2 regions of the Rudaeicoccus suwonensis genome follow, and region 1 is predicted to be linked to the other one. Evidence: riboswitches for the same ligand, from Rfam matches in the RefSeq annotation. Region 1 holds a riboswitch; the other holds the start of a gene.
The links. Region 1 has a riboswitch for cobalamin ahead of BKA23_RS00685 (ribonucleoside-diphosphate reductase subunit alpha). Riboswitches for the same ligand answer to the same signal wherever they lie in the genome.
Positions count from the first base shown of each region.

Region 1 (16,142 bases):
CCGGTGACTGACCACATCCGGCCGCCGGCCACCAGCCGCCCCTGAAAGGATCACGACATGACCTCCGCCTACGTCTACGACGCCGTCCGCACACCCTTCGGCAGATATGCCGGCGCCCTCGCCGCCACCCGCCCCGACGATCTGGCCGCGCTCGTCGTCGGCGAACAGGTGCGCCGCGCGCCCGGCCTCGACGGTGCCGCAGTCGACGAGGTCCTGCTGGGCAACGCCAATGGCGCAGGGGAGGAGAACCGCAATGTCGCACGTATGGCGGTGCTCCTCGCCGGGCTGCCCGTCAGCGTGCCCGGTTCGACGATCAACCGGCTCTGCGGATCCAGCCTGGATGCCGTGATCGCCGGCTCACGCTCGATCGAGACTGGTGACGCAGAGGTGATCGTCGCCGGTGGTGTCGAGTCGATGACGCGTGCACCGCTTGTCATGCGCAAGCCCGAAAAGCCTTATGCAGCAGGTAATTCCGAACTCGTCTCGACCACCCTCGGTTGGCGCCTGGTGAATGCGCGAATGCAGCCGGAGTGGACGGTGTCGCTCGGCGAGGCAACCGAGCAACTGCGCGAGAGATATGACGTCAGCCGTGAGCGGCAGGACGCCTTCGCCGCCCGATCGCACCGTCTCGCGGCAGCCGCCTGGGACGACGGCTTCTATGACGACCAGATCGTGGGGGTGCCGGGCGTCGACCTCGAGCGCGACGAATCGATCCGCCCGACGAGCACGGTCGAAGCCCTCGCCGGTCTCAAGACGTCCTTCCGCAAGGAGAACGGCACCATCACCGCCGGCAATGCGTCGCCGCTCAACGACGGAGCGTCGGCGGTGCTGCTCGGTTCTGAGGGCGCGTCAGCGACGCTCCAACTGCAGCCACTCGCGCGCATCGCCGGTCGCGGCGCCGCAGCGAACGAGCCGCAGTTCTTCGGATACGCACCGGTCGAGGCTGCGAACCGTGCTCTGGCGCGCGCTGGTATCACCTGGTCCGACGTGTCGCTGGTCGAGCTCAACGAAGCCTTCGCCGCGCAGTCGCTCGCGTGCATCGATGCCTGGGGCATCGACCCCGAGATCGTCAACATCTACGGAGGCGCGATCGCGATCGGCCATCCGTTGGGAGCCTCCGGCGGTCGCATCGTCGGAACCCTGGCGCGCGGTCTGCGCAAGACCGGCGGCCGGTATGGCGTCGCCGCCATCTGCATCGGTGTCGGGCAGGGTCTGGCGGTCGTGCTGGAGAACCAGGGCTGAGCCGATCGGGACACGTACGGGCAACGGACCACTGAACGTAGAACCCGAGCCATCGCCAGTCGCCCGGGAGGCTCTCACCCCTAGGGGTGACTTTGAGGTAAATGGTGCGTATTCACAGGGTGTTGGCAGCTTGCACCGGCTGAATGGCGGGGCCGGTCATCCACTCAGCGCAGCTGTGCCACCACAGCCTGTCGGACGGTCGGCGTCAGCGACGGAGGGCGTCGCTGTCGTGCGCACAACCCAGGGGAGTCATCGTGGCCGGTGCCGTCAGTCGTCGAACGCTGGCCAAAGGCGCCGCGTGGGCGACGCCGGTGCTGATCATGGGGTCGGCAGCTCCTGCCCTGGCGGCGTCAGCCGTTCCCTTCGCGGTAACCCGGTCAACACTGTATGGAGTTGCCGGTTCGGGTAATGGCACCACGTGTGGCACAGGCACGGCCTTACTGGTGCAGAACGGCACAGGCGGAGCGGTTTCGGGCGGGACGAGTTCGAGCGCCGGCACTGGTGTCACCATCACCAACAACACCGCCGCTGCCGCCACAGCCAGCGGTATCTTCCGGACGTTCCTTGCATCCGTGAGCGGCCTTGCGTTTACAGAACAATCGGGCTATACCTCTTGGTCCACGCCCACGCAGACCGCCGTTACCTCCGTGATCGCTGGTGTTACGTACTACCAGTACATGTCGACCTACGCGGGGCCAGTGTCGGTTCCGGCCAGCGGTTCGGTTGTCGTCCCGTACTACTCCATCGGAAACACATGCCTTGTTGGCCCGGTGATCTTCACCGCTGGCCAAGCTACGGCGACGATCAACGGGACCACCTACCAGTCGCCCGCCGGCGGCTCCACCACGTGCACCTCGGCAGGCGGTTGCAAGTGAGCACTTCTTGGCGGTAGCCGAGTTCGCTCGCACAGCGACATACCGCGTCGACGTCGTCCGGTGACTCACCAAGCGGCATGAGAAAAGTGGGCCCGGCACCCGACGGTGCCGAGCCCACCCGCAACTTCTGCCCGCAGCTCAGGGCGTATCAGTGCCGCGGATCAGAAGGCGTCCTCTGACAGTTCCATCAGGGACAGGTCGGTGGCTTCAGCCATGGCGCGTTCGGCGGTGATGCGGGGCAGCACGTTGGCGGCGAAGAACTTCGCGGCCGCGACCTTGCCCTGGTAGAACGCCTCGTCGGATCCGGCGTCGCCGGCCGTGAGGTGGCCCTGCGCGATCTCGGCGCTGCGCAACAACAGCCAGCCGATGATCACGTCGCCGGCAGCGAGCAGGAACCGCGTGGTGTTGAGCCCCACTCGATAGACCTGGTCCTGCTTGCCGGGCTCAAGCGCGGCCATCGAGGTCGTCGCCATCCACTCGGCGATGCCCTGCAGGTCGGCCACTGCGGTGCCGAGCAACTCGCGCTCGGTGGACAGCCCGTCGTGGCCGTCGCCGCCCTTGACGGTCTCCTGGATCAGTCCGGCCAGGTGCATCAGCGAGGCGAACTGGTCTTTGACGATCTTGCGGAAGAAGAAGTCGAGTCCCTGGATCGCCGTCGTGCCTTCATAGAGCGTGTCGATCTTGGCGTCGCGGACGTACTGCTCGATCGGGTAGTCCTGCAGGAAGCCGGAGCCGCCCAGCGTCTGCAGCGACTCGGTGCCCAGCAGCACCCAGGCCCGCTCGGAGCCGACACCCTTCACCACCGGCAGCAGCAGATCGTTGAGCTTGCCGGCCATCTCGGCCGGGGTGCCCGGCTCGGGCTCGGCGCCGGTACGCAGGAACTCCGCATCGACGATGTCCTGCTGTGCGGCGGTGAACAGCATCACCGAACGCAGACCCTCGGCATATGCCTTCTGCAGCATCAGGCTGCGGCGGACATCCGGGTGATGGGTGATCGTGACACGCGGCGCGTCCTTGGCCGGGGTGGTCATGTCGGCGCCCTGGACGCGCTGCTTGGCGTAGTCGAGCGCATTGAGGTAACCGGTCGACAAAGTCGCAATCGCCTTGGTGCCCACCAGCATTCGCGCATGCTCGATGACCTTGAACATCTGGGCGATGCCGTTGTGCTCATCGCCCAGCAGGGTGCCGACGGCCGGGATACCGTCGCCGAAGGTGACCTCGCACGTGGTCGAGACCTTCAGGCCCATCTTGTGCTCGACGTTGGTGACGAAGGCACCGTTGCGCTCGCCGAGCTCACCGGTCTCGAGGTCGACGTGGAACTTCGGCACGACGAACAGCGACAGCCCCTTGGTGCCCGGGCCGGCGCCCTCGGGTCGCGCGAGGACGAAGTGGACGATGTTGTCGGTCATGTCCTGCTCGGCGGAGGTGATGAAGCGCTTCACGCCGGTGATGTGCCAGGTTCCGTCGGGCTGCTGCACCGCCTTGGTGCGACCTGCGCCGACGTCGGAGCCGGCGTCGGGCTCGGTGAGCACCATGGTCGCGCCCCAGCTGTGCTCGGCGACCAGCGCGGCGAGCTTCTGCTGCTCGGGGGTGCCGAGCACGTCCAGCAGCTTGGCGAAAGAGTAGGTCGCGGCATACATGCCGATGGCGGGGTTCGCACCGAGGACCAGCTCGTTCATGCCCCACTTCAGCGACGGCGGCACGACCGTGCCGCCCATCTTGGCCGGCAGGTCGACGTTGTAGAAGCCGGAGTCGACATACGCCTGGTAGGACTTCTTGAAGGCCTCGGGCAGCTGCACGCTCTTGGTCTGCGGGTCGTAGACCGGCGGAGTGCGGTCGCTGTCGATGAGGCTCTCGCCGAGGTCGGTTTCGGCCAGGCGCGCGAGTTCCTTCAGCATCTCGCGGGCGGTGTCGACGTCGACCTCGTCATACGGGCCCTTGCCGAGCACCTCGTCGCGGCCGAGGAGTTCGAACAGGTTGAACTCCAGATCGCGGACGTTGCTCTTGTAGTGGGACATGGCTCCTCCAGGAAAGACCGTGCGGCATGCGTGGATCCTCGCGACGGGAGGACCGACGTACGTGGTATTACTCACCAGTAACCATTGATTCTGCTACCGACCGGTAGAACAGCGCAACCCGGTCCACGTACCGGCGTGTCACAGTGGGGGGATGCGACCTGGGCCGACCAACTCCATCGTCGACGTGCCGGGGATCCGGGTGGGGCATGTCGATCGCGTCGGTGGCGGATGGCTGACCGGCACGACGGTCGTGCTGCCGTGGGCAGACGGGGCGATGGCCGGTGTCGACGTGCGAGGTGGTGGCCCTGGCACCCGCGAGACCGACCTGCTCGATCCGCGCAACCTGGTGCAGCGCGTGCATGCCATCGTGCTCACAGGCGGTTCGGCATACGGTCTGGATGCCGCAGGCGGGGTGATGGCGGCGCTCGAAGCTGACGGCGTCGGGTTGCCCGTGCAACCGGGTGTGCGCGTGCCGATCGTGCCCGCGGCGGTGTGCTTCGACCTCGGGCGTGGCGGGTCGGCGTCGAACCGGCCGGATGCCGATTTCGGTCGTCGTGCGTATGCCGCAGCATCCGCGGACGCACCCGCTCAGGGTTGCGCGGGGGCCGGTGCCGGTGCAGCAGCGGGTGGACTCAAGGGCGGAGTCGGGTCGGCGTCCGCGGTGCTTGCCGATGGTGCGGTCGTGGCAGCGCTGGTCGTCGTCAACGCGGCCGGTTCGTGTGTCGATCCTGCGACGGGCGAGCTGTATGCCGCGCGCTTCGGTCTGCCGGGTGAATTCGACGGCCTGCGGCGGCCGTCGGCTTCCGAACTGGCGGCTGCGCGGCAGTTGGCGCAGTCTCGTCCGCCCTCGTTGGGTGTCGGCCTGGCGACGACCCTGGCCGTCGTGGCCACCGATCACGCCTTGGACAAGGCGCAATGTCAGAAGCTCGCGGGCATCGGCCACGACGGTATGGCGCGCGCCATCCGTCCGGTGCACACGATGTTCGACGGCGACACGGTCTTCGCGCTCGCGACCGGTGGCCGCCCGGCGCCGGACGCGATGCAGCTGCACGAGTTGCTTGACGTCGGGGGCGATTGCGTGACGCGGGCGATCGGGCACGCGATGCTGGCGGCATCGAGCGTGGGACCTGCGTCGAGCGAGTCGACTGGTGGCTCGTCGGAGGCGTCGCCGGACGCCGAGGCGGGCTTGCCGGTGCCGGTGTCACTGCGCAGCTATCTCGACGCATTCCCCAGTGCGAAGGGTCACAATGACTGACGTGACGGAGCAACTGCTGGAGGTGCGCATCGCCGTTGCGAGCGCGCAGGAGGCCGACTCGATCGCCCAGGTGCTGGTGCACGAACGCCTCGCGGCCTGTGTGCAGCAGCTGCCCGGGATGCGCTCGACATACCGCTGGCAGGGGCGCGTCGAAACCGCGACCGAGATCCTGGTGACCGCCAAGACGTCGACGGCGCACTTCGCGGGGCTTGCGCAACGGGTGCGAGAGCTGCATTCGTACGACGTGCCGGAGATCACCGCCATACAGCTCGGGCCGGTGGACGAGACGTATGCCGCATGGTGGCGCGCGGCCCTCCGACCCGATGACGGGATGCCGCAGTCACACGTGGAGACCGAGCGGAAGTTCACCCTCCCCGAGGGGCGGCCGGCGCCAGACGCTATGGAGTGGCCCGGTGTCGACGCGGTCGGTGAAGCGCAGCACCACCACCTGCAGGCGACGTATTTCGACACGACCGACGTGCGTCTCGGCCGGCGCGGCATCACGCTGCGACGCCGCACCGGCGGCACCGACGAGGGCTGGCATCTGAAGCTGCCGCGTGACGAGGATTCACGCGTCGAGCAGTGGTTGCCGCTGGGGGCGCTCGGTGACGGCGAGGTCGTGCCGCGGGGGTTCGCGGGGCAGCTCACGGAGGTGCTGGCCGGTGAGCAGCTGCAGCCGGTGTGCGAGGTCGAGACGCGGCGGGTCGAACGCGAGGTGTCGGGCCGTGGCGTGGTGTTGGCGAGTGTGTGCGAGGACTACGTGTGGACCCGCAACCTCATCGACTCGTCACTGGATCAGGCGTGGCGCGAGATGGAGGTCGAGTTGTCGCACGGGGGCATGGACTTCCTCGAGCGTGTCACGGCGCACCTGCGCGAATGCGGTGTCGCGCAGGCGTCGATCAGCTCCAAACTGCGAGCCGCGATGGGGTCGCTGCTGCGGACCGATGCAGTCGAGCAGGGTGTCTCGTGAGCGCGGGAAGTGGCGAAACGCCGGCAGTAGCAGCAGCTTTGGAGCAGTTGCGTGAGGCGGGGGAGCGCGTGACACCGGCTCGTCGGGCTGTGCTCGGAGTGCTGGACAAGTCGCGCGAACACCTCACCGCCGAGGATGTCGCTGCTCGGGTCGCTGGGGCTGAGCCGGGTGTGCACCGGGCGACGATCTATCGGTCGTTGCAGTCGCTGACCGAGCTGGGGCTGGTGGCGCACACGCATGTGCCGGGCTCGGCGACGATCTATCACCTGCGCGAATCGCCGGCTGCTCATGTGAGTCACGCGCATCTGCAGTGCACGACGTGCGAGCGATTCTTCGATGCCCCGATGCGGTCGCTGGAACCACTGCGCGATCAGTTGCGCGACGAGATGGGGTTCACGATCGACATACAGCACGCGGCGTTGTTGGGAACGTGCGCGGACTGCCTTGCCGCCGAGGGCAGCGGCTCCTCTGACGCCCACGGTCAGCACGCTCACGGTCATCACGACTGAGGCGACCACGCCTTCCCGCTTGTACGTGCGCTTGCCAAACCCTCCGCGATATTCGACGCGGCGGCACCTGTAACCGCCTTACCGGCGAACATCGCGGTCGGCGAGAGGCCCCTCATACAGTTGCAGCGGCTGTTGAGGTTGCTTGTTCAGCGGTCGCTGCCGATTCGGTGGCGCGGGATACCCGGATGGCGTCGCGTCGGGCGACTCGCTGCTCGTGCCGGATCTGAGCTTCGCGGTGACGGCGCACCTCCTCGACAGTGCGCGGGTGCAGTGCCGGCACGACCCTTGGTGTCCCCTCACCGTCGACCGCGACCATCACCAGGTATGCGGTAGCCACGTGCACCGGATCCGTGATCTCGTTCCATCGGGTCGCCTCGACGCGAACCCCGACCTCCATCGAGGATCGGCCGGCCCAATTGACCTGGGCATTCACCGTCAGCACGTCGCCGACATGCACCGGTGCGAGAAAGTGCATCTCGTCCATCATGGCTGTCACCGACGGCCCGCCCGAGTAGCGCGCGGACACTGTCCCTGCCGCGTCGTCGACGAGTTTCATCACGACGCCACCGTGCACCGTGCCCATCAGATTCGTGTCGTGCGCGCTCATGATGTGCGCGAGTGTCAACCTGGTGTCATCAGGTCGTGTCACAGCATTCCTTTCAATCTGGGTATGACGAGAACGACGTCACGTATGACGACGGCGGTCACCGTAATCCTCGAAAATACCGTGGTGGAAACGAGATTCGAATGAACACGCGGTGCACTGTTGGGGTGGACCTGACAAGGCCGACCGCTTTTGGATATTCGACGCCAGGGCAGGCATGGGCACCCTGGCGTCGAATGTCGCAGCAGGGATTGCTCAGGATCCGGCCTGTGCGTTGACCTCGTAGCTGGTGTTCGTGGATTCGAAGAAGTTCACCAACTGCAGCGTGTCGTTGGCCGTCGCCATCCACTTGGCCGGATTGCTGACACCCCAGTGCGCGGCGAAGCCCAGCTCCTCCAATCGCCGGTCGGCCAGATATCGCACGTAGGTGTTGATGTAGTCGGCGTTGAGCCCGAGGATGCCGCGCGGGAGCAGGTCATGGTTGTAGCGCTCCTCCATCTCGACGGCATCCAGGACCATCTGGCGGATCTCGTCGGCGAACTCCTCCGTCTGCAGATCGGGATTCTCCTCCAGCACGGTCAGGATCAGGTTGATGCCGAACTTCAGGTGCAGCGACTCGTCGCGCACGATCCAGTCCATGAGCGACCCGAAGTTGCGCAGCAGATTCCGCTGCCGGAAGCTGAGCGCCACCATGAACCCGCTGTAGAACCAAATCCCTTCCAGCACAACGTTGTACGCCACCAGGTTGCGCACGAAGTCACGCTTGCCCTCGGTGGTGGTGATGTCGAGCGTCTGCGATGCCATCCGCTCGATGTAGCGGACCTCGAATTCCTCCTTGGCCACCATCGAGGGGATGTCCGCGTGTGCGGCATACGCCTCGTCGCGGTTGATCGGGAAGGTTTCGAGGACGTACTCGAACGCCATACAGTGGTTGGCCTCCTCCCACATCTGCTTGGCGAGGTAGAGGTGCGCCTCGGGCGCGTTGAGGTAGGGGTAGACGCCGAACGCCAGCGCCTTGTTGACCAGCAGTTCGTTGGGGTTGAAGTAACTCATCAGGAAGGTCACCGCGTGACGCTCCTCGTCGGTCATCCGCTCGAAGTCGGCAAGGTCTTCGCCCAGCTGAATCTCGTTGGGAAACCACGTGTTTGCGACGGCCTGGTTGTAGAGGTCGTAGGCCCACTGGTAGCGGATCGGTTTCAGCAGCAGACCTTCCTGGATTCCCGTGCCGAGGATCGCGGTGGTCGGTGCGGCGGTGGATGTCATTGGCAAGCCTCGCAATTCAGAAGTTCCTGCGGGTCCGTCGGGCAGACGAAACCCTCTTGTATGACGATCGGCGCGTTCGTCGGTGCCGATGCCTGGACCGGCGCAGCCTCGATGGGCGCAGCGTCGACTGCAGCCGCGGAGTCGAGTGCGGTCTCGAGAACAGGTGCAGTCTCGAGTGTCGGCGCCGCAGCAGCCGCACGTCGTGCGAAGCCGAAGCCGCCACTCGTCCGGCCGCTCGCCGCGGCCTTGTTGACCTGCACCGTCGACTGCTCGGCAGTGTGCCGGGGCTTCATGTGCAGGTAATAGGTCGTCTTGACACCCTTGCGCCACGCGTCGACATACAGATCGCCCATGGCGCCGATGTCGCGCGACTCCAGGTAGATGTTGCGGCTGATGGCCTGGTCTATCCACTTCTGCGCGCGGGACGCGATGGTCAGGAATGCCGTCGGCGGCAACTGGAAAGACGTCTGGAAGACCGCCTGCAGCTGCTCCGGCACCTGCGGCAGCGCCGACAGATCGCCCTGCGCCCGCAGCAGATCCTCACGCACCTGCTCCCACAGACCGGCGTCCTGCAGCGCGGCGACCAGGTTGCGGTTGACCTCCAGGAATTTGCCGGACGACGTCGCCCGCGAAAACAGTTGCGAGAACTGCGGATCCAGCCCAGGAGTGGTGCCGGCGACGAGACCGATCGAGGCGGTCGGGGCGATCGCCATCAAGGTGGCGTTCCGTATGCCGCCGGCCACCTTGGCGCGCAGCGCGTTCCAGTCCATCCGCGTGGTGCGGTCGACGTCGACGGGCGTGCCGCGACGTTCCTGCAGTACGTCGAGCGTGTCGATCGGCACCAGCCCTCGTGACCAGCCGGATCCCGCGAAGTTGGGGTAGGCGCCACGTTCGCGTGCCAGATCGCAGGAGGTGTCGATGGCGTGCCAGCTGATGAACTCGACCAGCTCATCGATGAGATCGGCAGCGCCCTGCGAGGAGTACGCCATACCGAGCCGCTCGACGACTTCGGTGAAACCCATGATCCCCAGGCCGATAGCGCGGTTCTCGCTGTTGGAGTGCTCGGACTCCGGCACGGACGAACGAGTGACGTCGATGAGGTTGTCCAGCTGACGCACCGCCAGACGGGCCGACTCGGCGAGGCGGTCCCAATCCCACTCGCCGTCGACCAGGTGACGTGACAGGTTGATGGAGGCCAGGTTGCAGACCGAGACGTTGTCGAGGTCCTGAGGCAGCGTGATCTCGGTGCACAGGTTCGACAGGTGGATCGTGCCGGTGTTGTCGTTGAGCGCCCGCTGATTGATGGTGTCCTTCCACGTCAGCCACGGGTGTGAGGTGGTCTGCAAAGACACCAGGATGGCCTTCCACTGCTCGCGAGCCCGCAGGCGGCGGTGCGAGCGCAACCGGCCGGCCTTGGCCATCGCGACGTACTCCGCGTAGCGGGCCGAGAACTCGTCACCGACGAGTTCGACCAGGTCGGGCGTCTCCAGTGGGTCGAAGAGGTACCAATCGTCATCGGCCACAACGCGTTTCATGAACTCGTCGCTCAGCCAGACGGAGGTGTTGGCCGTCCGGGTGCGGCGGTAGGGGTCGCCGGCGTTCTGCCGCAGGTCGAGGAACTGCGGGAAGTCCAGATGCCAGTTCTCCATGTAGAAGCACAGCGCGCCGAACTTCTTGCCGCCTCGCGAGACCGCACGCAGGATCGAGTCGACGGTGTGCATGAACGGGATCGGGCCGGTCGAGGATGTGTTGTTGCTGCGGATCGGGCTGCCCTCGGAGCGCAGCTTGGTCACTGAAAGACCAATGCCACCGGTGCCTTTGGTCAGCCACATGACGTCACGCATCGACTTGGCGATGTGCTCGATGTCGTCGTCCATCTGCATCACGAAGCAGTTCGAGAGCTGCGGTGTGCAGGTGCCTGCGTTGACCAGCGTCGACCCTGCGGCGAGGTAATCCAGCGACGCCATCTTGCGGTAGAACGCGATCGCGGCCTGGGTCGGGTCCTTCTCCTCCACCGACAGGCCCATCGCGACCCGCATCCAGAAGTATGCCGGAACCTCCAGCGGACGCCGCGCGGAATCCGTTGCCATGTATCGGTTTTTGAGCGTGACGATGCCGATGTAGCGCAGCCCGTCATCGAGATGGTGGTCAAGTGCGGCAGCCAGCGCTTCGAGGTTGAAGGCCGATGCCAGCCGCGGATCGAACAAGCCGTCCTCGACCGCGACCCGGACGTAACCGGGAAAGCGGGCCTGGTGCAACAGGGCCAGCTCACTCTGCGTCTCGAAGTCGCCGAGCACGCGCTTGTAGATCGTCTTCAGCAGCAGCCGCGAGGCGATCACGTCGAAATCCGGGTCGTCCTTGACGTTCTGCACCGCGACATTGATGGCAGCCTCGTCCAACTGCTCCGTGGTGATGCCGTCGAACAGCGTGATCGCCAACTCCGAGGCGATCTGCATGGTCATCGACATGGCGTTCGGCAGTCCGGTGGCCGCACGTTCGATGGCGCGGTTGATGCGGTCGGCGTCATACGGCTCGCGGGTGCCGTCGCGTTTGGTGACATGAATGCTCACGTCTGGTGGTCTCCGTCCCTCGCTGGTCGCGGGTTTGCGGGAGACGAAGCGACAGGCGGGCGGGGCGGCGCGATCCGGCAGCGTCAGGCCCACTCGTCCGCCGGCTCGTCCCACGCGAGCCGCGGTCACCCTCCCGCGGTTGCGGGTGGGGCGCTGGCAGGTCTTCGGACTCGTGAATCCGGCTCCGGCATACGCCTCGAAACCACCTACCGGCCGTCGCTTCCCAGGCTGTGCGCCCAGTGCTGATGACGGCTTTCGTCCTCACTCACCGCTGCGGGGCAGTCCCGGAATTCCACCGGGTTCCCTCTTGCCTCGGCTCTACATCCATCTGCGGATGTAGTGCCGAACCAGCTACGTTACACACACTATCTAGTGGTGCTCGGATTGCCAAGCCCCTACATCATGTAGTTGCACTGCTGTGATTTCACGGGCCGACATCCCGGCGAATTCGCCACATCGCGGTCGCCGAGTCCGCCGGAAACAGCGAAACGGCCCACGATGTCGGGGGCCGTCTCAGTGCGCGGAGCGAGTGACGAGAATCGAACTCGCGTATTCAGCTTGGGAAGCTGATGTTCTACCATTGAACTACACTCGCGCGTCCGGAATCCGGTGCCCAAGAGCAGCGGATCCGTGTGCGGCAGCGAGTCTAACCGACCACCTCCGCGCCAGCGACCGACCACCCGCACGACTCGGCAGGTAGCGTTTGCCCCGTGCTGCTCTCCGACCGCGATATCAAGGCCCAGGTCGATGCCGGCCGGGTGCGACTCGAGCCGTATGACGAGGCGATGGTCCAGCCCTCGAGCATCGACATCCGGCTCGACCGGTACTTCCGGCTGTTCGACAACCACAAGTACCCGTTCATCGACCCCGCCGAGGAGCAGGACGAACTCACGCGCCTGGTGCAGATCGAGCCGGACGAGCCGTTCGTGCTGCACCCGGGGGAGTTCGTCCTCGGCTCGACCTATGAGCAGGTGACTCTGCCCGACGACATCGCAGCGCGCGTCGAGGGCAAGTCGAGTCTCGGACGGCTCGGCTTGCTCACTCACGCGACGGCCGGTTTCGTCGATCCCGGCTTCAGCGGCCATGTCACCCTGGAGTTGTCCAACGTCGCCACCCTGCCGATCAAGCTGTGGCCGGGTATGAAGATCGGTCAGCTGTGCTTCTTCCAGCTCAGCAGCCCGGCCGAAAACCCTTATGGCAGCGCGAAGTACGGCTCCCACTATCAAGGTCAGCGCGGTCCGACAGCGAGTCGTTCGTTCAGCAATTTTCACCGCACCGACGTCTGATGGGTCGGCGCTGGGAGAAGGGGCCGGAGCACGACGATTCGCAGCCGATCCTGATTCTGCCGAGAGTCCCGCGACCGCGAGCGATCGCTCTCGTGCTGCACGGTGGCGCGCCCGACAGCACCACCGGCGTCACGAAGTTCGAGCCGGCCCTGTTGCGGATGCTGCCCTTCGCCCAGCACATCGAAGTGCGCAGCGGCGGGCGCATCGGAGCGGCGATCCTGCGCGATGCCGTGCGCGGCTACAACGGCGCCGAACGCTCGCCGGTGCATGACGCGCGCTGGGCGGTGCGGCGGCTGCAGGAGCGGTACCCCGGACTGCCGATGGGTCTGGTCGGCCACTCGATGGGTGGGCGAGTTGCCCTGGAACTAGCGGGAATAGACGGCGTCAGCACCATCGTCGGTCTGGCGCCCTGGATCCCGCAGCAGTATGACGTCGCGCCGTTCCTGCCGCTGCACACCTTGCTGATGCACGGTCGCCAGGACACCATGACCGACGCACGCGAGTCCGAGAAGCTGGTCGACCGGATCCGCACAGCAGGCGGCGATGCCACCTACAGGGCGTTCAACGGTTCGCACGCGATGCTGTGGCGACCGGGGCGGTGGCACCGGCATACAACCGCATTCCTGCGACTGAATCTGCTTGCGAGATGACGTGCGACGAGACCTGACCCACCAGGTGACGGCAGCGGCCGTGTCGGCGACCGCGGTCGCCACCGCGTCCCTGGTCGCCTACTACGGTTACTGGCAGGGTCAGGAACGCTCGCGCATCCTCGCCGGCAGCCAGATGATCGAAACCGCAAGCGGGCCAGTCGAATACGTCGCTCTTGGCCCGGTGGTTGCGCCACCGGTGCTGATCCTGCACGGGTCGCCTGGCGGCTACGACCAGGCCGAGCTCTTCGCTCGCCGCAACGGCCTCGACTCGGTGGCACGGGTTCTCGCGCCCTCGCGGCCGGGGTACCTGCGCACGCCGCTCGGTGAGTGTGTCGATGCGGCGACCGAGGCCGACGTGCTGGCCGACTTCCTCACCGCCTATGGCGTCGAGCGTGTCGTCGTGCTCGGCATCTCCGGTGGCGGCCCTGCCGCGTTGGAATTCGCCGCACGCCATCGTGATCGATGTGATGGGCTCATCCTGCTGGCGGCGATCAGCCGGCCCGAGACCGAGGCTCAGATCTACGCCAGAATGCCTGTGCTGCAACGGATTGCGACGCAGATCGCCGATCGCACCGTGCAGACGAATGTCGGGCCCTTCGTTCTGACTCACGTGCTGCGCGGTGAACGAAACCAGGATCTGCGCGACGGTCTCGAGCGGGTGACCCGCTGGGACCTACGTCGCGAGGGCTATCGCCGCGACATGCGCCAGATCGAGTCCGACCACCTCGATGTTGCAGCCCTTTCCGGCCTGCGAACGCTCATCGTGCACGGCACGCGCGATGTCGATGTGCCCCTGTCGCAGGCGCAAGAAACCGCCGAACTGTTGCCGTGGGCGCAGGTCGAACTCGTCGAGGGTGCCGACCATTTGTCGATATGGGGTCGGGCCGAAGCAGCCGACGCGGTGAAGGCGTTTCTTACGAGGAGATAACTCACCCTTGCGCGCGATGGGTGTTGTCAGTGGGCTGCGTTAGGTTTGTTGGCCATGATCCGCTTCGAGCAGGTGGTCAAGAGGTATGCCGACGGGACCGTAGCCGTCGACGACCTTTCCCTCGAGGCCCCGACGGGGCAGATAACAGTGCTGGTCGGTCCCTCCGGATGCGGCAAGACAACGTCGTTGCGGATGATCAACCGGATGATCGAGCCCACCGCCGGCAGGATCTTCATCGACGACCAGGACGTCACTGCCGCCAATGCCGCGAAGCTGCGGCGGGGGATCGGCTACGTCATACAGCACGCAGGGTTGTTTCCGCACCGCAAAGTGGTCGACAACGTCGCAACCGTGCCGCTGCTGCTCGGTCAGTCGAAGGCGCAAGCTCGCGGCAGGGCTCGCGAGGTGCTCGAACTCGTTGGTTTGCCAGGCGATTTCGCCGATCGATATCCCGCGCAGCTGTCCGGTGGCCAGCAGCAGCGAGTCGGTGTCGCGCGCGCCCTCGCCGCCGACCCACCGGTGATGCTGATGGACGAGCCGTTCAGCGCGGTCGACCCGGTGGTGCGCGAGCAACTGCAGGATGAATTCCTACGCCTGCAAACCGAGCTCGGCAAGACGATCGTTTTCGTCACCCACGACATCGATGAGGCGATGAAGCTCGGCGACCAGGTCGCGGTGATGCGGGTCGGGGGCAGACTCGCGCAGATCGCCGACCCGGCATACCTGCTGGCGCATCCGATCGACGACTTCGTGGCCGACTTCATCGGACGCGATCGTGGCTATCGCGCCCTGACCTTCACCTCTGCACCACCGCTGCCCGTCGTCAGTGAGCCGACAGTGGTGCTGGGCGCGACGCCCGAGCAGGCGCGGCAGGCGACGACCGACAGATGGCTTCTGGTCGTCGACGCCGGCCAGAAGCCACAGGGCTGGGTCGAACCCGCCCGCATCGAGGCTGCGATCGAACCCGCCATGTTGCATCGCGGTGGCACCGTTGCGCGTGAGCACGGGCCGTTGCGTGCCGCCCTCGACGCCGCGCTGTCCTCGCCCAGCCGTCGCGGCGTTCTCGTCGACGACGACGGTGTGCTGCGCGGCACCGTCCGAGCGCACGAGGTCTTGCAGGCGATCGAGGCGGCCGACCGGCCCGATGTCGATCCGGCCGACATCGCCCCCACCCGGTGACCTGATGTTTTCCTTCATCCAGGCCAACCTCGGCGGGATCCTGTCGCGCGCGGGTCAGCACGCCTGGCTCGCGGGAGCTCCACTGGTGCTGGGCCTGCTCATCGCGATGCCGCTCGGCTGGCTGGCCAATCGCGTGCCGTGGCTGCGCTCGGTGCTGATCGGCGGATCCGGCCTGCTCTACACGATCCCCTCGCTCGCGTTGTTCGTCATCATGCCGCTGATCCTCGGCACCGGGATCCTCGATCCGATCAACGTCATCATCGCCATGACGATCTACACGGTCGCTCTGCTGGTGCGCACAGTCGCCGACGCTCTGGCGGTGGTGCCGAGCGAGACCGAGCAGGCGGCCGTCGCGATGGGTTACCCGCCGGTGCGCCGGTTCTTCGCGGTCGACCTGCCGCTGGCCGTGCCGGTGATCGCGTCCGGTCTGCGCGTCGCGGCCGTCAGCAATGTGTCGATCGTCAGCGTCGCGGCGCTGCTCGGCATACCGCAGTTGGGGTACTACATCACTGACGGCTACAGCAACACCTACTGGGCCGAGATGTGGACGGGCGTGCTCGGCTGCGTGCTCCTGGCGCTGATCTTCGACGCCGTGATCATCGCGCTCACCTGGTTGCTGACCCCCTGGCGACGGGCGGTGGCGGCATGATCCAGCAGGTCTTTTCCTGGCTCTTCGACGGAGCCCACTGGCACGGCACCGACGGGATCCCCGCGCGGGTGCTGCAGCACATCGGTTACTGCGCCGTGGTGCTGGTCATCGGCGCGATCATCGCCGTGCCCATCGGTGCCTGGA
Region 1 is NZ_VIVQ01000001.1:140,137-156,278, forward strand. Features, by position in the region: gene BKA23_RS00640 (IclR family transcriptional regulator domain-containing protein) at 1-11, shown strand, start outside; gene BKA23_RS00645 (thiolase family protein) at 58-1,242, shown strand; gene BKA23_RS00650 (hypothetical protein) at 1,497-2,117, shown strand; gene BKA23_RS00655 (acyl-CoA dehydrogenase) at 2,279-4,135, opposite strand; gene BKA23_RS00660 (P1 family peptidase) at 4,287-5,390, shown strand; gene cutA (divalent cation tolerance protein CutA) at 5,383-6,360, shown strand; gene BKA23_RS00670 (Fur family transcriptional regulator) at 6,357-6,869, shown strand; gene BKA23_RS00675 (acyl-CoA thioesterase) at 6,982-7,518, opposite strand; gene BKA23_RS00680 (ribonucleotide-diphosphate reductase subunit beta) at 7,729-8,736, opposite strand; gene BKA23_RS00685 (ribonucleoside-diphosphate reductase subunit alpha) at 8,733-11,306, opposite strand; cobalamin riboswitch at 11,445-11,673, opposite strand; tRNA gene BKA23_RS00690 (tRNA-Gly) at 11,831-11,901, opposite strand; gene dcd (dCTP deaminase) at 12,017-12,592, shown strand; gene BKA23_RS00700 (alpha/beta hydrolase family protein) at 12,592-13,242, shown strand; gene BKA23_RS00705 (alpha/beta fold hydrolase) at 13,244-14,170, shown strand; gene BKA23_RS00710 (ABC transporter ATP-binding protein) at 14,225-15,349, shown strand; gene BKA23_RS00715 (ABC transporter permease) at 15,354-15,998, shown strand; gene BKA23_RS00720 (ABC transporter permease) at 15,995-16,142, shown strand, end outside.

Region 2 (16,142 bases), 140 kb from region 1:
TCGAGACGGTCGCCGGGTCGTAGCCGTCCATCGAAGATCTCCTGTCGCAGTGCCTCCACAAGACCACTGACTGCCATTCCGGCCATAGCCACCTTCTTCGCCTACGGGTTGACACGAGGAGATTCTGTTGAACAATCCTTGCATGAAGATCGATCTCAACGCCGACCTCGGTGAATCCTTCGGTCACTGGATTCTCGGTGATGACGAGGCGATGCTCGACGTGGTGTCCTCGGCGAATGTCGCCTGCGGGTTTCACGCGGGCGATCCGGCCACCTTGGTGCGCTCGTGCGCCGCGGCGGTGGAGCGTGGCGTGATCATCGGTGCGCAGGTCGGTTATCGCGACCTGCCCGGCTTCGGCCGGCGCTTCATCGACGTCGCTCCCGACGAGCTGTATGCCGATGTGCTCTATCAACTGGGGGCTCTCGACGGGATCGCCCGATCGGTCGGAGGCGAGGTGGCCTACGTGAAGCCGCACGGAGCGCTCTACAACGCGATCGTGCACCACACGGAACAAGCACAAGCAGTGGTGAACGCCGTTGCGGCATACGGCAATCGGCGCCGCACCTTGCCGATCCTGGGGCTGCCGGGATCGGAGGTGCTGCGCTTGGCAGAGGTGGCGGGTCTGCGCACTGTCGCCGAGGCCTTCGCCGATCGTGCCTACACGAGCGAGGCGACCCTGGTGTCGCGGCGGGAGCCCGGCTCGGTGCTGCACGATGCGGCCGATGTGGCGCGGCGGGTCGTGCGCCTGGTGACGACTGGCGAACTGACCGCGATCGACGGATCCACCATACGGATGACCGCAGATTCTGTTTGTATCCATGGGGATTCACCGGATGCGGTCGGTATGGCCCTGGCCGTGCGCGCCGCTCTGACCGACGCCGGCATCGAGATCACGCCCTTCGCCGCCGCGAGCGCGGGCTGACCGCCGTGCGGATGCTGCCGTGCGGCGACCGGGCGCTGCTCGTCGAACTGCCGGACGAGGCCACCCGGCGCGCCTGGGATGCGGCCCTGCGGGTCGCACGCCGGTCGGCACCACTGGCCGGCGCCGTCGTCGAGCAGGTGCCCGCGGCACGCACGGTGCTCGTGCGCGTGCATGACGCATCCCAACTGGCGCTCGTTCAAGACGCGTTGACATCCATCGATGCCGGGGCATCTCACGCACACGTCGCCACCCAGGACGACGTGCTCGTCATACCGGTGCGTTACGACGGTGACGACCTGGCGACCGTGGCCGACCTTTTCGGCCTGAGCATGGAGGGGGTCGTGAGCTGGCACACCGGCGACCTGTGGCGGCTCGACTTCGCGGGATTCTCCGCCGGCTTCGGATATCTGTTGCAGGACAACGTGATCGACCCTCGTCAGGTGCCGCGACTGGAGTCTCCACGCGTGCGCGTGCCTGCGGGCTCGGTAGCGCTCGCCGGGGCCTGGACCGGCATTTATCCGACTGCCACCTCGGGCGGCTGGCAACTGATCGGCCACACCGAGATGCCGATGTGGGACGCCGCCCGTCAGCCGCCCGCATTGCTGACGCCGGGCCGCGCGATCCGATTCGAAGCCGTGCGATGAGTCTGCAGGTGCTGCGGGCAGGGCCGCTGGCGACGATCCAGGATCTCGGCCGGCCAGGTCATGGCGAGGTCGGAGTGACCCCCGGCGGAGCGGCCGATCGCGCCGCCGTCATCGCCGCAAATCGCCTGGTAGGCAATGAGATCAGCGCTGCCGGCATCGAATTGCTGATGGGCGGACTGACCGTGCGCGCCACCAGCCGCCGGCTGGTCGCAGTAACCGGTGCACCTGCCGAGGTGCGCGTCGACGGTCGGCCGGTTGCCTTCGGTGCAGCCCTGACCATGCGCGCCGGTGAGACCCTTTCGATCGGTGTGCCGCAGGTCGGTTTGCGCACCTACCTGGCCGTGCGCGGCGGAGTTCAAGCCCCGCTTTTGTACGGAAGCGCAGCGTCTTCACCCGCGGCCGGTCTCGGACCGGCGCCACTTGCACCCGGTGATCACCTGTCGATCGGAGAGGCGACGAATTCGCCTCAACCGCAGGCGTTTCAGCCCGGACGATGGATCGGCGACGTGGAGGTCGGCGTCATACTCGGGCCGAGGGACGACTGGTTCACGCACGTCGCGATCGACATACTGACGCACTCGGCATGGTCTGCGACGGGCGAGTTGGACCGGGTCGGCATCCGGCTCACCGGGCCGACGCTGCAACGCGCACGCTTCGATGAACTGCTGAGCGAGGGCATGGTCCGTGGCGCAATCCAAGTGCCGCCGAACGGCCAACCCCTCGTATTCCTCGCCGACCATCCGACGACTGGTGGCTACCCCGTGATCGCGGTCGTGCGCGACTCCGACGTCGACCGCCTGGCGCAAGTGCGCCCCGGCGACCGCGTGAGATTCCGCACCAGCTGATGGTGTTCGCGCCCCGGCGACCGGGTGAGATTCCGCACCAGCTGACCGTGTTCGCGCCCCCGCGATCTCTGGTGGGGCGGTCCGGCGTCCTTGCCGTTTGTATGACGCGCGCCGTCACTGTGGACCGCGCACTGCCTTGTATGACGCGCGGCGTCGCTGCGGGCACTCCAGCCGAGGACTGCAGTGATCCGTGTGGCACGAAATCGCCCCCAGTGAAAGCCACTGGCACGGAAGCGCCCATTGTGAACGCCACTGGCACGGAATGGCCTTCGGCAACTGCACATCGGGGCACGCCCGTGACACTCACGCCACACCGCAGCACGCCCGTGACACTCGCAGCGTTCCCACGGCTCGCCCGCCGTTACTTGATCGAACCGGCGGTCAGTCCGCCGACCACTCGTCCTTCGATGGCCGCGAACAGGATGATGACGGGCACGGTCGCGATCACCGAACCGGCGAACAGGTGACCCCAGTCGATGGAGTACTGCCCGATGTAGTTGTTGATCGCGACGGTCAGCGGGGTGTTGCCCGAGGACTGCCCCAGTGTGAGGGTCAGCGCGACGATGAATTCGTTCCACGCCGCGATGAAGGTGAAGATCAGCGCGGTCATGATGCCGGGCATCGCCAACGGCAGGGTGATCCGCCCGAGCGCCCCGAGCCGGCTCGACCCGTCGACCATGGCCGCTTCCTCCAGCTCGGCCGGGATCGACGAAAAGTATGCCGTCAGAATCCAGATCGCGAAGGCCATGTTGAATCCGCCGTTGATCAGGATCAGCGACACCAGCGGTGGCAGGTTGAACTGGATGAATTCCCGCTGTATGCCGACCAGCATCGCGGCCGGCTGGAACATCTGCGTGGCCAGCACCATGACCAGGAAGAGCATCCGCCCACGGAATCGGCGTCGTGCGCAGTAGTACGCCGCCGGCACCGCGACGAGCAGCACCAGCACGGTCGCGCCACCGGCGACGATGAGGCTGGCGCCCAGGTTGCTGCCGAAGCCGGTGCTCCAGATCGAGGTGAAGTTGGAGAAGTCGAAGTGGTCAGGCAGCAGCGTTGGTGCCGAGATGTCCGACGCCGGTCGCATGGCGGTCAGCACCATGAAGACATACGGCAGCACGAAGACGAGAGCAACGGCATACGCGATGACGGACAGGATCAGCTTGCGCGTCGTGATCGGCGCACGTGGGCGCCGAACACGCTTGGGCGGCAACGATTCTCCGGACAACGTCTCGGCGGGCAGAGGTTCTGCGATGGAGCTCATCAGTCGACCTGGTCCTTCCATTTGGCGACCTTGAGGAACACCAGGGCGACGATGACCACGATCGCGAAGTTGATGACCGACAGCGCCGCGGATTCACCGATGTAGCTCTGCTTCAGGATGAACATGAATGTCGTCGTGGTGCTGGTCGAGTAGCCGGGGCCGCCGCGGGTCATCTCCCAGATGATCGGGAAGGAGTTGAACACGTTGATGACGTTGATGAGGGTGGCGACGATCAGCGCTGGGCGCAGCAGCGGCAGGGTGATCGAGCGGTAGATCCGCCACGGGCTGGCGCCGTCGACGCGGGCCGCTTCGTAGACCGCGGAGTCCATCGTCTGCAGCCCGGCGAGGATCGCGTAGGTCGAGAACGGCAGCGACACGAAGACGGCGACCGCCATCATCCAGACGAATGCCGCGACCGGCCGACCCAGCCAATCTGCTTGATCTGTGCCGAGATTCACCAGACCCAGGTCGTGCAGTATGACGTTGACGACGCCGTTCTGAGCGTTGAGCGCCCACCGGAAGATCAGTGACGTCATCATCACCGACGCGCCCCACGGCGCGATCAGGGCCCACCGCGCAACCCGGCGGCCAGGAAACGCCTGGTTGAACAACTGCGCCAGCAACAGTGAGACGACCATCGTGACGACCACGACGCCCACCACCCAGACGGCAGTGCGCATGAGCACGCCAGGGAGCGCGATCTCCTGAAAAAGCTCTCGGTAGTTGCCCAGGCCCGCTGATCCGAGGTTGAAGCCGTCCGGGCTGATGTTGAGCGTGGATGTCGTGGCCATCACCACGACGGGCCAGATGACGACGCCGATGATCAGCGCGGCGGCCGGGCCCACCCACAGCAGCGGCGTGAACCGCCGCAGTGGGTTGGCCCGTGGGACGTTGGTGCTCACTGACTCTTGGTGGCGGTCTGCTGGATCTGGTCGAGCACCGACTTGGGGTTGCCCGTCAACGCCGTGCCGATCGTCTGCTGGATCTGCGTCTTGGTGTTGGCCCAGCTGGTCGTGCTCGGGTACTGCACCGACTGCGGCAATGCCTTGAGGAAGGGCCCGAAGATCGGGTCGGACGACAGCGCCTGGGTCGCGGAGGTCGTGGCCGGCAGCAGGTCGTATTCCTTGTCGAACTGCAGCTGGTACTTGTCCTGGTAGGCGAAGTCGAGGAAGGCCTTGATGGCGGCCTGGTGACCGTTGGCGTTGAACGCCGCGACGTTGTCACACACACCGAGGGTGGTGTTGAGCGGACCGTTCTTGCCGGGGATCTGCACGGAGGCCCAGTCGCTGCTGGTCAGCTTGCCGCCGCTGTTGATGATCGGGATCAGCGCCGGCGAGCCGTTGATCATGCCGATCGTGCCGGACGCGAACTGCTGCCACAGGTCGGTGCGGTTCTTGGAGGCTGGGTTCGGCTCGGTGACGCCTGATGCGACGAAGCTCTTGAGGAAGTCCAGTGTCTGCACGTTCTGCGTGCTGTTGATGTCGTACTGCCCCGAGGCGTTCTGGTAACCGCCGCCGTTACCGAGGAACCACAGCAGTGCCTCGGCCTGGGCCTCCTCCGGCCCCAGCGGCAGGCCGTAGCCGACATTGCCGGTGGCCTTGATCTTGGTCGCGTCGGTTTGTACCTGCGCCCACGTGGTCGGCGGCGTGGTGATGCCCGCCTCGGCGAAGAGCTTCTTGTTGTAGAACAGCGTGCGGCTGCTGGTGGTCCACGGCATGCCGTATTGCACACCGTCGTAGCTGCCCTGATTCTTGAAGACCGGCAGCAGGTTGTCCGGGTTGCTCAGCACCTGGTCGGCGGAATAGAGCAGCTTCTCCTGCGCGTAGTTGGCGAAGTAGTCACCCTCGGTGATGTCGGGGTACTGGTGGTTCTGGATCATCGTCTGAACCTGGTTGTCGAAGTCGTTCCAGTTGATCGCGGTCACGTTGACCTTGATCTTGGGGTTCTGCGCTTCGAACGCGGTGATGATGCTCTGCCAGTACTTGCTGCTGGTGTTGCTCGGGCCGGTGCCGTAGTCGGCGACCACGAGTTTCAGCGTGGTCACCCCGCCGGGACCGGTGCCGGCAGACGTGCTTTTGGTCCCGCCGCCTCCCGCACATGCGGTCAGGGCGAGCGATCCGACGCCGGCGATGGCCAGCGATGCGATGAGTTTGCGCGACATGGGTTCTTCTTTCCGGTTTGAGCGTGCCACCGGAGCACCCGGGTGGATGCAGGCGACACTACTGGCGATCACAAGATTGGTCTAGACCATTTATCAACTGTTTACCGGCTGTCAGTTCTTTTCGTCCGGCCCGAGCTGTATGCCGCAGCGCGGTCACGAACGGCGGACTTCGAGGTGCGCGACAAAGACGACACCGTCGCCACGCATCCACGTCGTCCCCCACTCGACCGGCGTGCCGCGCTTGTCGAAACTGTGACGACGCACCACCAGCAACGGTGCGCCAACGTCGAGATCCAGCAGTCCGGCCACCCGGGGCGTGGCCGGCTCGATCTGGATGGTCTCCTCGCCGCGGGTGAGTTCGACGTCATACTGCTCGCCCAGCAGCGAGTGCAACGAGCCGACCGAGCGGATTCGACGGCTGAGCCCGGGGAACCGATCCGCTGACAGCACAGAGGTTTCCACACACATCGGCACGCCGTCGGCGATCCGCAACCGGTCCAGTCGATAGACCGGATCACCTGGCTCGACCGCAAGACGTTCGGCGACTTCGGCATTCGCGCGCTCGCGTTTCGTGCCGATGGTCTGCGAGGTCGCGACCATGCCGTTGGCGGCGGCCTGCTCGGTGAAACTGGCCAGATAGAGCGGCCAGTTCATCTTGCCGTCGGCGACGAAGTTGCCCGCGCCCTGGCGGCGCACGATGCGACCCTGGACGACGAGCTCGTTGATGGCCTGACGCACGGTGGTGCGCGACGTCGAACACTGTTGCGCCAGAGCACGTTCCGTCGGTAGCGCGGCGCCGGCGCCAAGTTCGGCGATGATGTCGAGCAGCAGATGCTTCACTGCGACATACTTCGGCTCGGGCACGTGGGGTTCGATGGCCACGATCACATCCCTTCGGCCGACTCGACGACTGGTCGCCGAAGTCAACCACGGGATCTGCGATTGGTCTAGACCAACTACTGCGCTTTCGTGTCACTCGCACCGCCCCGGGGCGCCCACGTGTCACTCGCGAGCACCCACACTCACCACTGGCACGCTAGGGCATTGCACGCTCACCACTGGCACGACAGCGCCCTCAACGCACGCGACTGGCACGGAACTGCCCTCAATCCCGCCGCCCCGCGGCACCTGCGTGACACTCGCGCCGCAGCAGGGCACGTCCGTGACACTCACGACATCCCAGGGCGCATGCGTGACACTCGCGCCGCAGCGGGCACGCACGTGCCACTCGCGACCACCACTGACACGACAGCGCCCCCGATCCACGCCACTGGCACGCAACTGCCCTCAACACCGCCACCCCAGGGCGCGTCCGTGACACTCGCGGCGTGGCGCACGATGCACCACCACTTAATCAACCACTGGCACGCCAGCGCCCCCGGCGCATGCCATTGGAACGCAATTGCCCTCAACACCGCCACCCCAGGGCGCGTCCGTGACACTCGCAGCGTTCCCGGGCGCATGCGTGACACTCGCGCCGGTTGCGTCAGTCACTGGAGCGGATCGGGTCGTAGGACGCCCGGCGGGCTGCTCGACGCAACACCGCCAGCACCGCCGGACCGAAGGTGATCAGCGCGATCGTGTCGGTGATCGCGCGCCCAGTGTCCCAACCACCGGTGGAGGTCAGCAACGTGAAAATCAGGAACCGGTGCAGGTTTTCGAGGATGGGCGCGCCCGCGGCATACGAGATCTGACCGGAGTAGTAGGGCACGTCGGCACCGGTGATGAACGGCCAGAACCACAGGTTCATCAGCGCGCCGAACAGATAGGCGACCACGATCCCGTAGCCGATCAACATCGCCAGCTCCCGCTTGCCGCGCACGCGTCGCGGCAACAGACCGGCGCCGAGCCCGATCCATCCAGAGCACAACATCTGAAACGGCAGCCATGGGCCGACACCCGCGGTCAGCAGCGCCGACGCGAACAGCGACGTGCAGCCCAGCACGAACCCGAAGCCTGGACCGAAGACCCGCCCGGCCAGAATCAGCAGGAAGAACACCGTCTCGATCCCGGCCACACCGGCACCGAGCGGACGCAGGGCGGCATCGACCGCCGACAAAACGCCGAGCATCGCGAGCGCCTTGGAATCCATGCCGCCTTCGGAAATCTGGGCGAGCACGATCAGCACGAGCACGGGCAGCACCGCGACGAAGATGTATGGCGCATCGGCCCCGTGTTGCAGACCGGATGGTTTGACCCGCACCAGCAGCGGCCAAAAGAACATCATCACTCCGGCGACCGAGGTCAAGCTCAGCGCGATGATCGAGCGTTTGCCCAGTCGGACGGCCGAACCGTCAAGCGCGGCAACAAAGTCCGGCAACCGATCGCCGAGGCCACCGCCGCCCGGCCACCCCGCTTCCGCGTCCGTCTTCGCGTCCGTCTTCACGTCCGACAACGGCGACCGTACCGACGCCGACGCCGACACCTGCGGCTGCGGCTGCGGCTGCGGCTGCGGCTGCGGCTGCGGCTGCGGCTGCGGCTGCGGCTGCGGCGACTGTGCCGACGGCGACAGCCCCGAACTCATCGACACCCGCGACCCGTCAGACACGCGCACCCGCCAGCCCGGCCTCGACCTGATCGACCGTCAGCCACGGTTGCGGCGCGAGCACCTTGGCCACCTGCGGCGCGAAGATCGGCGACGACGCCACCACTTCGGCGGTCGGCCCGTCGGCGATGAGTTCGCCCTCGGCCAGCACCATCACCCGATCAGCGACCTGCGCGACGAACTCCACGTCGTGCGTTGCGACCATGATCGAATGCCCTTGCTGAGCAAGCAGATCCAGCTGATTCACCAGCTGCGCCTTCGCGCTGTAGTCAAGCCCGCGCGTCGGTTCGTCGAGCAGCACCACCTTCGGCCGAGCCGTCAGCTGCACCGCCAGCACCAGCGCCAACCGCTGACCCTCGGACAGGTCCCGAGGGTGCTGCTCCCCGGGTATGCCGGGGACCAGGTCGTCCAACAACGCCCTGCACGTACCACCGACCGCACCCGCGGACAGGTCAGCCGCCCGGCACTCGGCGGACACCGTCTCCAGATAGAGCAGATCCGAGGCCGACTGCGGCACGAGCCCGACGCGCGCGCGGGCCTTGTCCGCCGACAGCGCGGCGGGATCGCGTCCATCCACCTCGACCGAGCCGCTGTGCCGCTTCAGCGAACCCTGCAAGGCCCACAGCAGTGAGGACTTGCCGGAGCCGTTGCGGCCCATCAGGGCAGTGACCGTGCCGCGCTGCAGGTCCGCACTGACCTCGCGCACGGCCACCTTGTCGCCATACGCGACGGTGACCTTGTGGGCACGCAAGGCGACCGATCCGTCGCCGCTGCGGCTGCGTCTCCGCGGCTCACGGCCGGCGAGTATGTCGCGGGCGGGTCCGGCGCATCGCCGTGCGTCGCGGACCGACAACGGCAGCGGGTGCCAGCCGAGCAGCCGTCCCAGTTGGACGACCGGAGGCGCCACCGGCGACTGCGCCATCAACTGCGCTGGCGGACCAGTCAGCACGTTCCGGTCGCCGGTGACGACAACGAGCGAATCGGCATACTGCACAACGCGTTCCATCCGGTGCTCGGCGATGACGACGGTCGTCCCGAGGTCGTGCACGAGCCGCGTGACGGCTGCCAGCACATCTTCGGCGGCGGTCGGGTCGAGCGCCGAGGTCGGCTCGTCGAGCACGAGCACCCGGGGGCCTGCGGTGAGGGCGCTGCCGATGGCGACACGCTGCTGCTGGCCACCGGACAGCGTGTGCAGTGGGCGTGCCCGCAGCTCCGCGATGCCGAGCAGGTCGAGCACCTCCTCGACCCGTTTGCGCATGGTGCTCGGCGCAACGGCCAGCTGCTCCATCGAGTAGGCGAGTTCCTCCTCGACGGTGTCGGTGACGAATCCAGCGAGTGGGTCCTGCCCGACGCGCCCCACGACGTCAGCCATCTCGCGCGGCGGGTGGGTGCGGGTGTCGTAGTCGAAGACGGTCACCCGCCCGCGCAGCCGCCCACCGGTGAAGTGCGGGACCAGCCCGTTGATCGTGCCGAGCAAGGTCGACTTGCCGGCGCCGGTGCTGCCGACGACGAGCACGAGTTCACCTTCGGGAATGCTCAGATCGACGTCCGACAAGGCATCCTCGGTCGCACCGGAGTAACGCACCCCGACCTGCTCGAGGCGAATCATGCGGCGACTCCGATCTCTTGCGGCACAACGGTTTCCGGACTTGAGCTCGTCGACATCGGCGCGTGCGGAGCAATCCACGCGGGCAGCATCGCAACGAGCGCGGCCAGCAGCGGAAGGGTGTCGATGACCGGCCATTCCAACGGCTGCAACGTCGGCACGAGGTGCGCCGGCTGCCACTGCTTTGCGGCATACATCAGCACGACCGTGCCGAGCCCGCACGCCCCGACGAGAACGGCGGTGAGGTCGATCGGGTCAGGCCGGTATCGGGTGGTGCGCACCCGGGTGCTGGCCACGAACAGTCCGCTGCAGCCGAGGACCAGCCCGCCGATGAGCGCGGGCCATTTCAGCCAGAAGTTCGGGTCCGGGCCGAGCATGTTGTACGCACCGATGCAGACACCGATCATGCCCACGATCGTCAAGGCGCCGGTGATTGCACCAGCGCGTGCACCGTCGCGACCGTGCCGGCCGTAGCCGCGCGAGTCCATCGCCGCGGCGAGCAGCAGTGAGCGGTCCAGGGCATCGGCGAGCACCGGTATGACGACCGCCCGCACCGCGTGCCGTTTGCCCAGACCACCACGCAGGCGTCTCGCCCGACGCACCCGCTGCACACTCTCGGCCAGCTGCGGGAAGACCGAAACCGCCACAATGACAGCGGTTCCCACGTCATACAGCCCGTTGGGGACTGCCTTGAGCAAGCGCTTCGGGTTGGCGAGCGCATTCGCGGCACCGACGCACAGCACCATCGCCGCCAACTGCAGCCCGTTATAAAGACCACCGAGCACCGACTGCGCCGAGACGGTGCCGAACAGTCGGATGCCGGCCGCCCACTGCGGCAGCGGAATGTCCGGCAGTCGCAGCAACACCGTGGTGCCCTCGCCTCCGCCGAAGACGATGCGGAAGAACACGCGCAGCACCACAATCGTCGCACCGAGCATGACGTAAAGACGGAAGGACCGTGACCAGGGCGCGTCGCCACGACGGCGCAGCACCACGCACGTCGAGGCCGCCATCAGCAGGAGCAGCAACAACGGGTTCGTCGTCCAGGTGGCCGCGACCGCGACGCTGATCGCCCACACCCACCACGCCACCGGATGGATGTTGCGTGGCAACCGCGAAAAGCGCAGCCACCGGCCGATTTCGGCGAGCACCGGCATGACCGTTCAGTGCCCGCGGCGGCGGATCAGCGTGCCGATGCCGGCGACCACCAGGAATGCGAGCACCCCGGCGCCGATGAGCGTGGGCAGGTTGAGACTGGTCGACTGCTCCTTGGCGACCTGCTGGTTCAGCGCGTTGGAGTTGACGATCAGCCCCTGATTCTTGGCGTTCTGTGCCGCACCCGCGGCTGCGATGGCGGCGGACTGCGAGGGGTTGACCTTGGATTCGGCGGCTTGCTGGCTGGCCGGCTCATGCGCAGCCAGGCTCGATGGCAGAGCCGTCGAGCCGGTGTTCTGAGCCGGAGCAGTCGCCTGAGTGGTGCCGCCACCACCGCCACCGTTGTGGGGCGCGGTCGTGCTCGTCGTGGTCGGGGTGGGCGTCGGGCTCGACGTCTGAGGACGCACCGGGGCAATGCGCGGCGGCGGGTTGCTCCCGGCCGTGGCGTTCAGGGAGAACGACCAGCCCTCGAAGCCGCCCTTGATCGCGGAGCGATTCGTCACACCGAACTGGCTGTAGGTCCAGGTGCCGCCGTTGGGCGCGAACCAGTACGACCAGTAGGCCGAGGCCGGCGGGGTGTTGACGCACGCCTCTTTGTATGACGGGTCGCCGGTGACCGGAAGCGTTTGCGTGGCCGACGGCTTGTTGAACAACCGGCAGATGAAGGCGTCGCCCCAGCGCGCGACTCCGGCATACGGCACGCCTGCGTTCTGCAGGGCGTCCAGGCCGGTGCCGCCGGCCGGGATCGAAGGCGCGCAGCGGACGACGACTCCGCCACCGAGCTGCTGGAAGTCGACCACGACGGTCACGCCGGTGGAGGTGGTGCAGAAGCCGTTGTAACCGGCTGCCAGCGCCTGCGGTGCGGTGGCAACGCCGAGGGTGCCGGTGGCGCCGAGCGCCAGCGCGACTGCCGCGGTGGATCGGGCAAGACGCCGCATCTCAGTCCTCCTTCTTCAGCAGACGTGGGGTCACCAGCAACGCGCCGGCGGCGAGCGCACCGATGACGATGGCGATCGTGAGCGGCCACTCGTTCGTGCCGCCGTGAGCCGAACTCGGCGACCCGAGGGCGGCCACGTCGGCCTGGCCGGTGGCCCGCGGAGTGCTCGTCGAACTCGCGGGCGGTATGACGGAGGCAGAGGTCGTTGCCGAGGCCGTCGCGGTTGGCGCAGCATCGCCGGTCGCGCCCTGCGGCGCAGCTCCGGCGATCAGATTCGAGCCGGCCAAGCCCGCCGCAGCGCCTCCACCACCGGAGCCACCGACCACGACACCGGCAGCGGACGTCGCGCTGGACGCTGCGGTCGGGCGCACAGCCGTGGCAGCCGGACTCGCAGGCAATGTCGGCTTCGGCGTCGTGGTGTGCGAGGGCGTCGGCTTCGGCGAGCGCTTGGTCGGAGTGGGTGTGGGCGTGGGAGTGGGTTTCGTCGGACTGACAGTGCTGACCAGGTCGATGAAGGGCACGCGAGCGAACGCGAAGATCGCCTGCGGCGTCGCGCGCTGCCAGACCCCGACCATGCTGCCGATACCGCTCTTCAGCGCGGCGGCGAACGTCGGCTGGTCGTAGGCGATCGCACCGGCGTCCGCAGCCAGCGGCGTGCCCTTGATGCGGGGCTCCATCGCCTGCACCGTGGTCATCCACGCGCCGGCTTTTGCTGCTGCGTGAATCTCACCGGCTGCCTGCAAGGTCGCTGCGGCCAGCCCGGTGCTGTTGCTGTTGGGTGACTCGGTCGAGACGCCGCCACCAAAGCTGCCGTTCGCCTTCTGCGCCGACACAAGGAAGGCCGCGCCGCGGGTGATCGCGCTCTGCGGCACGCTCAGCCCGGCTGCCTTCGCCGCCATCAGGGCCTGCAACCCCATCGAGGTGCCGTCATTGTCCGGCTGGGCGTTGCCGCTGGGTCGAGCCGCGTTGCAGCTGAGGTTGTCGTTGTAGAACATCCGGAAGTAGCCGGCGCTGCACTGCTGGGTGAGCAGGAAGTTCACGGCATCCTGCACGACGGCCCGCTTGGTCGTCTTCTGCTCGTTCATGCCGACGAAGCCGAGCACGGCCAGCGACTGACTGAAGAGGTTCGAGCTGTCCGGGCCGTCGGCGGCCGGATCCTGTAGTCGGCCGTGCTCAGGACCGGGTTTCTGGTTCACCAGCGCGAGAGTTTGATCGAGGATGTTGAGCTTGTAGCCGCCAGGCTGAGTCAGGACCGGACTCACGCCCGCGGTCGCAGCGGCAAAGAGCACCTTCGCCGACGCGCCGGCCGTGATGTAGGTGACTCCGCTGTAGACCTGCGGCCCGGCATACGCCTGCGCGTGCGAGGAGATCGCCGACCAGGTCTTGGCCAGCTGCGCCTTCGGTGCGCCGGCCGCCTTCATCGCCCAGTAGGTGTCGATGGTGAGGCCGACGTCCGGCGAGCCGGGTGCGAAACCGGGCATCGCGCCGGTGCTGTCGAGTTGGCTGCGCAACCAGGTGCTTGCCGCGGTCGCAGCGACCGGATTGCCCGGAGCGGTCGCCAGAGGCGAACCACCCACTGCGGCATACGAACTCGGGGCATGGGCCAGACCCGTGCCGGCGCACGCGGTGAGCACCCCGGCGGTCGCGGCGAGCAGCCGCCTGTTGATCGGCACCTGCATGGTGGGGACTCCTCCGGTATGACGGATGGACCCCAGCTGAACCGGCCACCGACGCATGCGACGGTTGTGCGGTTTCGGCGCGACTGCAGTCCACGACAGCCTGTGATTGCCCGAGCGGCATCAGGCATTCCGGCTCACCACGCTGGGCGTGGACCACGGCTGCGGGACAGCGCCGGAATCGAACCGGCTTCCCCTGATGAATCTCGACGGCGTGAGCGCAGATGCCTCCCGCCGAGGCAGACCTTAACACCGCCGGACGACGGGCACAGGTTTCGATCTCGGTCAGCGTTCGCTGTTCACCTGCGGTTGTCACAGCACATGCCTATGGTGAGTTCTCGGGCGCAACGGCGCCGTCCACATCGAAATGGCGGCGACGCGACCGAGCACCGTCATACAGGAGGAGATCCGTCGTGACCCGAGTCCGAGTCGACCTGAACATCTCACTGGACGGGTACAGCCCGGCGCCGGGGACGTCGCCGGACAACCCGATGGGCGAGGACTGGGGGCCGTTGGTGCAGGCGTACACCGCCACCCGCACCATGCAGTCGCGCGTGTTCGGTGACACCACCGGCCGGGGCACGACCGGGATCGACGACCGGTATGCCGCAGCGCATTTCGACGGCATCGGCTCACAGATCATCGGCGCTGCGATGTTCGGCCTGCACTCCTTCCCCGACGATCCGGAGTGGAAGGGCTGGTGGGACGACGAGCCGCCGTTCCGCACTCCCGTATACGTGCTCACGCACACCGCGCCGCGGCCGTCGCTGGTGATGAAGGGCGGCACGACCTTCCACTTCCGCAATGCGCCGATCGAAGATGTGCTGGCCGAAGCCGTTACTGCCGCTGGTGGTCTGAACGTGTGCGTCGGCGGCGGCATCGGTGTCGCGCGCGACTTCCTGCGTGCCGGCCTGGTCGACGTGCTGCACGTTGCGATCGCGCCGATCCTGATCGGGCACGGCAACCGCGTGTGGGACGACCTGCGCGGACTCGAGACCACACACTCGGTGATGAGCGAGGTCGCGGAGAGCGGCACCATCCACGTGACCTTCACGCGATAGGAGATTCAGCAGAAATTAGCGTGGGCGTCGTGCACAGGCTGGCTTCCGAGTGCTTGTCGCTCGCGCACGACTGTGGCGACCGTCGGGCGAGCGCTCGACGTGAAGAACCCTGGGCGTTCGGGTAACTATACCTCTCCGCCGGCAGCGGAGAGGTATAGTTACGTGAACTGAAAGGAGATGGTCGCCATGGTCCTCGCCGTCGAGGCACCGCCCAACGAGACCGAGATTCTCCGTAAGGCTGTCGCCGGACTGACGGAACGGCTACCTGCGCGTTGGGCACTCCAAACCTTCGATCCAACGGACCTGCTCGGACGACGCGCCGATGCTGCCTTTCGGATCACCGCACCCGACGGGCGCACTGCCACACTCGCGGTACAGGTGAAGGGGACCGTCGAGGGTCGAGATGTTCCAGGGCTGGCAGAGCAGTTCGCCGGCTCCGCGAAGCTTGTGCCAAACGCACAGCCGCTCGTGGCGGCGCGATATCTCACTCCTCAGGTTCGTGCCCAACTTTCAGGGGCTGGGTTGAACTACCTCGACGCGACGGGCAACGTCCAGCTGTCGCTCAGCGACCCGGGCCTGTTCCTGTCCGACAAGGGGTTGGACAAAGATCCATGGCGCGGGCCAGGTAGGCCTAGGGGAACTCTTAAAGGTGAGCCCGCCGCCCGAGTCGTGAGGACGCTTGCCGACTTCGGAGGTGCGTGGAAGGTCCGCGAACTCGTCGGAGTAGCTCGCGTTTCGACCGGAGCCGGATACCGGGTCATCGACTTCTTGGAACGAGAAGGCCTCGCCATACGTGGCGAATCGTCGACCATCTCCGTCCCCGACTGGCGGGCACTTCTCCGGCGATGGAGCCAGGACTACAGCTTCGCGGACAACGCGCGAACAAGCCGATGGATTGCGCCCCGGGGTCTCGATGATCTGCAGAAGCGTGCGGCTACTTCCGACGGACCGACCTATGCGATGACGGGCACACTGGCCGCGGCCGAGTGGGCCGCCTATGCGCCCGCCCGCTCCGCGATGATCTACACCGTCAACGCGGATGAAACCGCCGCTGCGTGGGGGCTCCGCCCCACCGAAGCCGGAGCGAACGTCGTGCTTGCTGAACCCGACTTCAACATCGCGTACGAGCGAAGCCTCACCACCTCGACCGGCCTTCAGATCGCAGCTCCGACACAGGTGGTCGTCGATCTGATGACGGGGCCGGGTCGCAGCCCGGCTGAGGCGGAGCACTTGTTGCAGTGGATGGAGAAAAATGAACGATCGTGGCGAAAGTGAGATAACCCCGCCCAGCGACCTCTTGGTCGTCGCGCGCACGGTGATGCTCGACGC
Region 2 is NZ_VIVQ01000001.1:1,917-18,058, reverse strand. Features, by position in the region: gene BKA23_RS00090 (GntR family transcriptional regulator) at 1-86, opposite strand, end outside; gene BKA23_RS00085 (LamB/YcsF family protein) at 143-922, shown strand; gene BKA23_RS00080 (5-oxoprolinase subunit B family protein) at 934-1,566, shown strand; gene BKA23_RS00075 (5-oxoprolinase subunit C family protein) at 1,563-2,411, shown strand; gene BKA23_RS00070 (carbohydrate ABC transporter permease) at 2,773-3,672, opposite strand; gene BKA23_RS00065 (carbohydrate ABC transporter permease) at 3,672-4,574, opposite strand; gene BKA23_RS00060 (extracellular solute-binding protein) at 4,571-5,833, opposite strand; gene BKA23_RS00055 (GntR family transcriptional regulator) at 5,987-6,715, opposite strand; gene BKA23_RS00050 (ECF transporter S component) at 7,320-8,381, opposite strand; gene BKA23_RS00045 (ABC transporter ATP-binding protein) at 8,374-9,987, opposite strand; gene BKA23_RS00040 (CbiQ family ECF transporter T component) at 9,984-11,141, opposite strand; gene BKA23_RS17540 (ABC transporter substrate-binding protein) at 11,148-12,077, opposite strand; gene BKA23_RS00030 (prenyltransferase/squalene oxidase repeat-containing protein) at 12,079-13,755, opposite strand; cobalamin riboswitch at 13,858-13,996, opposite strand; gene BKA23_RS00025 (dihydrofolate reductase family protein) at 14,166-14,813, shown strand; gene BKA23_RS00020 (hypothetical protein) at 15,000-16,088, shown strand; gene BKA23_RS00015 (hypothetical protein) at 16,066-16,142, shown strand, end outside.
Region 2: linked by a shared signal. The riboswitch ahead of BKA23_RS00030 (prenyltransferase/squalene oxidase repeat-containing protein) and the one ahead of BKA23_RS00685 (ribonucleoside-diphosphate reductase subunit alpha) in region 1 are both predicted to bind cobalamin.